2 regions of the Pseudomonas sp. Tri1 genome follow, and region 1 is predicted to be linked to the other one. Evidence: riboswitches for the same ligand, from Rfam matches in the RefSeq annotation. Region 1 holds a riboswitch; the other holds the start of a gene.
What was found. A riboswitch is a leader RNA that binds a small molecule or an ion and turns the genes downstream of it on or off. The one in region 1 is predicted to bind cobalamin.
Positions count from the first base shown of each region.

Region 2: it holds a riboswitch for cobalamin, as region 1 does, so the genes downstream of both, J9870_RS10725 (CbtB-domain containing protein) here and cobO (cob(I)yrinic acid a,c-diamide adenosyltransferase) in region 1, are expected to answer to the same signal.

Region 1 is NZ_CP072913.1:5,099,869-5,103,269, forward strand. It holds gene J9870_RS22015 (cobyrinate a,c-diamide synthase) at 1-1,188, opposite strand, end outside; gene cobO (cob(I)yrinic acid a,c-diamide adenosyltransferase) at 1,185-1,796, opposite strand; cobalamin riboswitch at 1,874-2,083, opposite strand; gene J9870_RS22025 (hypothetical protein) at 2,237-2,821, shown strand; gene J9870_RS22030 (sorbosone dehydrogenase family protein) at 3,033-3,401, shown strand, end outside.
Region 2 is NZ_CP072913.1:2,407,734-2,411,134, reverse strand. It holds gene cobW (cobalamin biosynthesis protein CobW) at 1-524, opposite strand, end outside; cobalamin riboswitch at 621-835, opposite strand; cobalamin riboswitch at 1,052-1,275, shown strand; gene J9870_RS10725 (CbtB-domain containing protein) at 1,376-1,564, shown strand; gene J9870_RS10720 (CbtA family protein) at 1,576-2,271, shown strand; gene J9870_RS10715 (cobalamin biosynthesis protein) at 2,268-2,672, shown strand; gene cobM (precorrin-4 C(11)-methyltransferase) at 2,750-3,401, shown strand, end outside.

The sequences.
Region 1 (3,401 bases):
GCCATTCGGGCTATGGCCACGGGCAATCGGTTCAAGCTCGGTGCTGGTCAAGGAATGATGATAGGTGTGCCCACGCAGGGAACCTTCCGGCAAATCCACCGCTTGCAGCGCCAGGGCCGCCAGACGCTTTTGCATCTGCGCATCACCGGCGAGCAAACCCAGCAGTTCAGCACGGGTGCCGTCGACGTCGGTCAATGAATCGAGCAGATACAACATGCCGCCACATTCGGCGAGTAACGGTTTGTCGGCAGCGTGATGAGCCCGGATCGCCGCCAGCATCGGCGTGTTCCGGGCCAACGCAACGTGGTGCAATTCCGGATAACCGCCGGGCAGATAGAGGCTGTCCGCCTCGGGCAGTTCGGTGTCATGGATCGGCGAAAAGAAGCTCAGTTGCGCACCCATGGCCCGCAGCAGATCAAGGCTGGCGCCATAGGTGAAGGCAAACGCTTCGTCCCGGGCCACGGCGATACGCACACCGTCGAGCCACGGCTGCGGGGTAATCAGCTCAGGCGCGGCGAACGCCACCGCCGGCGGCAGCGCCACTTCACAACTGCCGGCCAAGGCCTCGGCTGCCGCGTCGAGGCGCAGGTCGAGGTCATTCAATTCGCTGGCCTGGACCAACCCGAGGTGACGGCTGGGTAATTCGATACCGGTTTCCCGGGACAGCGCGCCGTACCAACGCAGGCCTTCGGTGAGGCTGCCTTCGAGCAATTGCGCGTGGCGCAAGGTGCCGACGCGGTTGGCCAAGACCCCGGCGAACGGCAAGTCCGGCTGATAATGGGCCAGGCCCAAGGCCAGGGCGCCGAAGGTCTGGGCCATGGCCGTGCCATCGATCACCGCCAGCACCGGCACGCCAAAATGCCGCGCCAGATCGGCGCTGGACGGCGTGCCGTCGAACAACCCCATCACCCCTTCGATCAGGATCAGGTCCGCCTCGGCGGCGGCTTCCCACAACAGCCGGCGGCTTTCCTGCTCGCCGACCATCCACATATCCAATTGATAGACCGGCGCGCCGCTGGCCCGCTCCAGGATCATCGGGTCGAGGAAGTCCGGGCCGCACTTGAAGACGCGCACCTTACGCCCCTGGTTGCGATGCAAACGCGCCAGGGCCGCGGTGACGGTGGTCTTGCCCTGCCCCGAGGCCGGGGCGGCGATCAGCACCGCCGGGCAGTGGCGAGCATCACTCACAGTTCGACGCCTTTCTGCGCCTTGATGCCGGCCTGGAACGCGTGCTTGATCATGCCCATTTCGGTGACGGTGTCGGCCAGCTCGATCATCTCCGGCTTGGCACCACGCCCGGTCACCACCACATGCTGCATCGGTGGGCGGGCTTGCAGATCACTGAGGACTTGATCGAGGTCGAGGTAGCCGTGCTTGAGGGCGATATTCAATTCGTCGAGCACCACCAGGCCGATGGACGGATCGCTGAGCAATTGCCGCGATACAGCCCAGGCGGCCTCGGCGGCGGCGATGTCGCGCTGGCGATCCTGGGTTTCCCAAGTGAAGCCTTCGCCCATGACGTGAAAGCGCACCTGCTCCGGGAAGCGGCGGAAAAACAGCTCCTCACCGGTGCTGCTGCGGCCCTTGATGAACTGCACCACGCCGCATTGCATGCCGTGCCCCATGGACCGCGCCAGCATGCCAAACGCCGAGCTGCTCTTGCCCTTGCCGTTGCCGGTCAGCACCAGCAGCAGGCCGCATTCGTTCGGCGAGTTGGCGATGCGCTCGTCGATCACGGCTTTCTTGCGCAGCATGCGCGCCAGGTGGCGTTCGTCGCGATCGGGGGTGTCGGTCATGGAAGCTCTCCGTTGAGATTGGATAACGGCGGGCGGGCATAAAAAGGACGGCAGCGAGCCTGGCATCGCCCACCGTGATGCCGTTGGATGGATCAGGCCGGTCTCCGGGCTCATGAGCGGCGCAATGCCGGGCTGTGCGCCTTCCCATGTCGGCGACACAGTGGCTTAGGCACAGCGTTGACTCATTTACCGTTGCGGGGGCAGCGCCGGGTTCGTGTGCACTCACCGGCTTCCCTGTTTCACTCTGTCGACCGTGGTCACAGAGCACCTGAAACAAGCGGCGAAGGTTAGAGGGTTGGGGGTGGAGCGTCAATTAAAGCCGCCTGTCGGGGCAATCATTGGCGCCCATCAATAAAGTGACGCCAATCTTGTGTGATTCTGCGGCAAGTGATATCAAAGCGACACTACGACCCGATATCACAAAAACAAGAGGGCAAAGCATGCAAGGGATGATCATCAGCAATCCAAAACTGGAATTCCTGCGCCCGGTGCTGGAACGTTGGTTTGACTGCATCGATCGCTACAACGCCGTGCGGGGCGATAACGACACGCCTTACTGGTTCGATGAAAAAGCCAACCTCGGCTTGCTGTCGGCTGCCGCCTGGATGGCGGAGATGGTCACGCTGCAAAACACCCCGACCCGCAAGCAGAATGAAGAAGGCGAACGCAACGTCAGCGCCGATTTGTTCATCGCCAGCACCGATGAGCGCGCCTTCATCCAGGCCACGCAACGCTGGCCCAAGGTCAACAACCTGAACCTGACCCAACCCCTGTCCGAGGCCGCCAGCGATGCCAAGCGCATCAGCTATTCCAGCGACCTGAAGCTGGGCTGCCTGTTCGTCGCGCCGCAAAAAGCCCAGCAGAGCGCCACGCCCGAAGAACTGCAGGACATGATCGACGACTTGCAGAAGGAAAACACCTGCGCCGTGGCCTGGTACTTTCCCTATGCCTACCGCAAGTTGCGAAACGAGGCCGGTCAATACCATCCTGGCATCGCCATGCTGTTCAAACAGGCCCACGGTTGACTCAATCCACGCTAGAACCGCGGGAGAAACTGTGGGAGCGCGCTTGCTTGCGATAGCGGCGGGCCAGTCAATAACAATGCATCTGACGGACCGCTATCGCGAGCAAGCTCGCCCCCACAGGTCGCTTACCTGCTGACACGCGCCTGCAGTTGAACCATCGCATGCCTACGCTTCTCTATGAATAACTACATGCATTCATAGGGAAGCCAGCATGCTCAAGCCACCGCACCTCCTGATCGTCGCCCTTGCCACAGGGCTCGTCGCTTGTGGCGAGTCGTCCACGCTGCAAGTCTCCGACGGCACCGGTCCGGCGCCGAAACTGCCCGAACCGAACAAGACCCTGGTCCCGACCGTCAACATCGCCGAAGCGGTCGGCTGGCCCGACGGCGCCAAGCCCACCCCGGCTCAGGGCCTGCAGGTGGGCGCATTTGCCGAGGGCCTGGATCATCCGCGCTGGCTCTACGTATTACCCAACGGCGATGTGCTGGTGGCCGAAACCAATGCCCCGCCCAAGCCCGACGATGCCAAGGGTATCCGTGGCTGGGTGATGAAAAAAGTCATGGGCCGCGCCGGTGCCGGC
Region 2 (3,401 bases), 2.7 Mb from region 1:
GCGAACAGTTCGTGCAGCGGCGATTCATGGTCCAGGTTCGGGTCGAGCTTGCGCTGCGCGTCGACCTGGTCGGGAAACGCGGCGAAGGTGCCGGCGGCCACGGCCGGGCTGTCGACCACGGTGATCACCGCATCGACAGTGCAGGCGCTGCGGATTTCCGGCCATTGGAAAGCCTGGACCAGCGGCTTGGGCAGGGCCAGGCCGGAGGTTTCGATGAGGATATGGTCGAGGTCGCCGCGCCGGGCCACCAGCTCGCGCATCACCGGGAAGAACTCTTCCTGCACCGTGCAGCACAGGCAACCGTTGGCCAGTTCGTAGACGCGGCCGTTGGCTTCTTCTTCGGTGCAACCGATGGAGCACTGCTTGAGGATCTCGCCGTCGATGCCCAACTCGCCGAACTCGTTGACGATCACCGCGATACGGCGGCCCTGGGCGTTGTCGAGCATGTGCCGCAGCAAGGTGGTTTTACCCGAGCCGAGGAAACCGGTGACGATGGTGACGGGAAGTTTGGCCAGTGTTTTCATCCGATGCCCCTTGGCAAAGTGGCGGGCAAACGGGACGACAACCGCAGGCAAGGCGTGCGCGGAAGATTTCGCCACCGGATCACCCCGCCCGGTTGTAGTGAGAATCTGTGTCGAGGCAGGTCTCCTGGCTGACGGCGGGCCAGTCATTGACTGGCGATTGCTGCGCCTTCCCGTGCGCCCGATGGAACAGGGCATGCACAGTGGCCTTGCAGAAACAGCACCGTTCACAGTTGCGGGGGCAGCCGCGGCTTGGACCGCGTTCCCTTCTTAGCTTCGGCGCATGCCGAAGAACCTCGAAGGCGCAAGGCTACGCAGGGTGTGGGGGCGGGTCAATGTCCGCAGGTAAGTTCTGTGGTGGCCTTACCACCGTCATCGCGAGCAAGCTCGCTCCCACATGGGTTGCTGGCGTACATAGAAATAACGATCACCTCAAGTTCCCTGTGGGAGCGAGCTTGCTCGCGATTGGGCGCGACTCGGTGCCAGCCTGAACCCCCTGCCAATTGACGCCCCGCCCCCGCCCATGCTCTCCTGTGCGCCTAGTTACGGGTGCCCTTCACAGGGTGAAACGGGAAACCGGTGAATCGTGTGCTTTACTTCAAAGCCACGTCAGTCCGGTGCTGCCCCCGCAACGGTAAGCGAGCGAAGCGTCTGAACCACTGTGTCTGTCGACATGGGAAGGTGACGCTTGCAGGCCAGGCACAAGCCCGGCCCCTCGCAAGCCCGGAGACCGGCCCATGACTCATGCATCAACAAACCCGCGGTGGGCGGGCGCTGTTCGAACCTTGGCGGGTTTTCGCCCGGGGTTTCATTGCGCTCGAATAACCCACTGAACAAGAACAGAGGGAAGCGCCATGTCGACCATCAGCAGCACCGCCCGCACCGCCAGCAGCACCACCACCTTGAGCCAACGCCTGAGCGCCGCGATCCTGGCCTCGATCCTGGGTGCCGGCCTGGTCTATTTCGCCGGTTTCTCCCACATCGAAGCGGTGCACAACGCCGCCCACGACACCCGCCACAGCGCCGCCTTCCCGTGCCATTGAGACCTGACAACATGATCAAGCGTATCGCGCAGACCGCTGGTTTCAGCGGCTTGCTGGCCGCCCTGCTGCTGACGCTCCTGCAAAGCTTCTGGGTGTCGCCGCTGATTCTTCAAGCCGAAACCTTTGAAAAAGCCCCGGCGGCTGAGGTCCATGAACACGCCGACGGCGTGGCCCATACCCACGATGCCGAAGCCTGGGAGCCGGAAGACGGCTGGCAGCGCGTACTGTCTACCACAGGCGGCAACCTGGTGGTGGCGGTGGGTTTCGCCCTGATGCTGGCGGGTCTGTATACCTTGCGCGCACCGACTCGCACTTCCCAGGGCCTGCTTTGGGGCCTGGCCGGTTATGCCACCTTCGTCCTGGCGCCGACCCTCGGTCTGCCACCGGAGCTGCCCGGCACCGCCGCGGCCGATCTGGCCCAGCGGCAGATGTGGTGGATCGGCACCGCAGCGTCCACAGCGGTGGGCATCGCCCTGATCGCCTTCGGCAAACACTGGCTGCTCAAGTTGCTGGGGGTGGCGACGTTGCTGGTGCCCCATGTCATCGGCGCACCGCAGCCGGAAGTCCACTCGATGCTGGCGCCCGAAGCACTGGAAAGCCAATTCAAGATCGCCTCGCAAGTAACCAACGTCGCGTTCTGGCTGGCCCTCGGCCTGATCAGCGCCTGGCTGTTTCGCCGTGACGGTCAAGCCCAGCACGACGCATGAGCCGCGAGCCGATCCTGGTGGTCGGCCTTGGCTGCCAGCGCGGCTGCCCGGCCAGCACGTTACGGGCATTGCTCGATCAGGCGTTGCTGGCCCACGGTGTTGCGCTTGATCAGGTGCGAGCCCTGGCCAGTATCGACCTCAAGCGTGACGAACCGGGCCTGCTGGAACTGGCCGAACAACTGGCGCTGCCGATGACTTGCTTCAGCGCCGAGCAGTTGGCCGATTATCGGGAGCGGCTCAGTCACCGCTCCGAGATCGCTTTCGAGCGGACCGGGTGCTACGGCATCGCCGAAAGCGCCGCCCTGGCTCTGGCCGACCAACTGGGCACGACGCCCGCGATGCTGCTGATTCCCCGTCAAAAAGGCCCCATGAGCACGCTGGCATTGGCGCGCACGTCGTAAATCCCGATAATCCGCGCCCAGGATCATGAGCGATCTTCATCTGGACGACGCTCACCCATCTTTCACAGGAGCCGGTCATGACCGTTTACTTCATCGGCGCCGGCCCCGGCGACCCGGAACTCATCACCGTCAAGGGCCAACGGCTGATCCGCAGCTGCGCGGTGATTATCTACGCCGGCTCCCTGGTACCGGCCGCCGTGCTGGAAGGCCATCATGCCGAACAAGTGGTCAACAGCGCCGAGCTGCACCTGGAACAAATCATTGAGTTGATCAAGGCTGCTCATCTCAACGGCCAGGACGTGGCCCGGGTGCATTCCGGTGACCCGAGCCTGTACGGCGCCATTGGTGAGCAGATTCGTTGCCTGCGGGAATTGGGCATCCCTTTCGAGATCATCCCGGGTGTGACCGCGACCTCAGCCTGCGCCGCCTTACTAGGCGCAGAACTGACCCTGCCGGACATCTCCCAGAGCGTGATCCTCACCCGTTACGCGGACAAAACCGCGATGCCCGCTGGTGAGGAACTGAGCAGCCTGGCGCAACACGGGGCGACCATGGCGATTCACCTGGGGGTCAATCATCTGGAAAAAATCGTCGGCGAACTGCTGCCCCACTACGGCGTCGATTGCCCGATCGCAGTGATTCATCGGGCGACATGGCCGGATCAGGATTGGGCGGTGGGGACGCTGGCTGATATCGTCGAGAAGGTGCAGGCCAAGGGCTTTCGCCGCA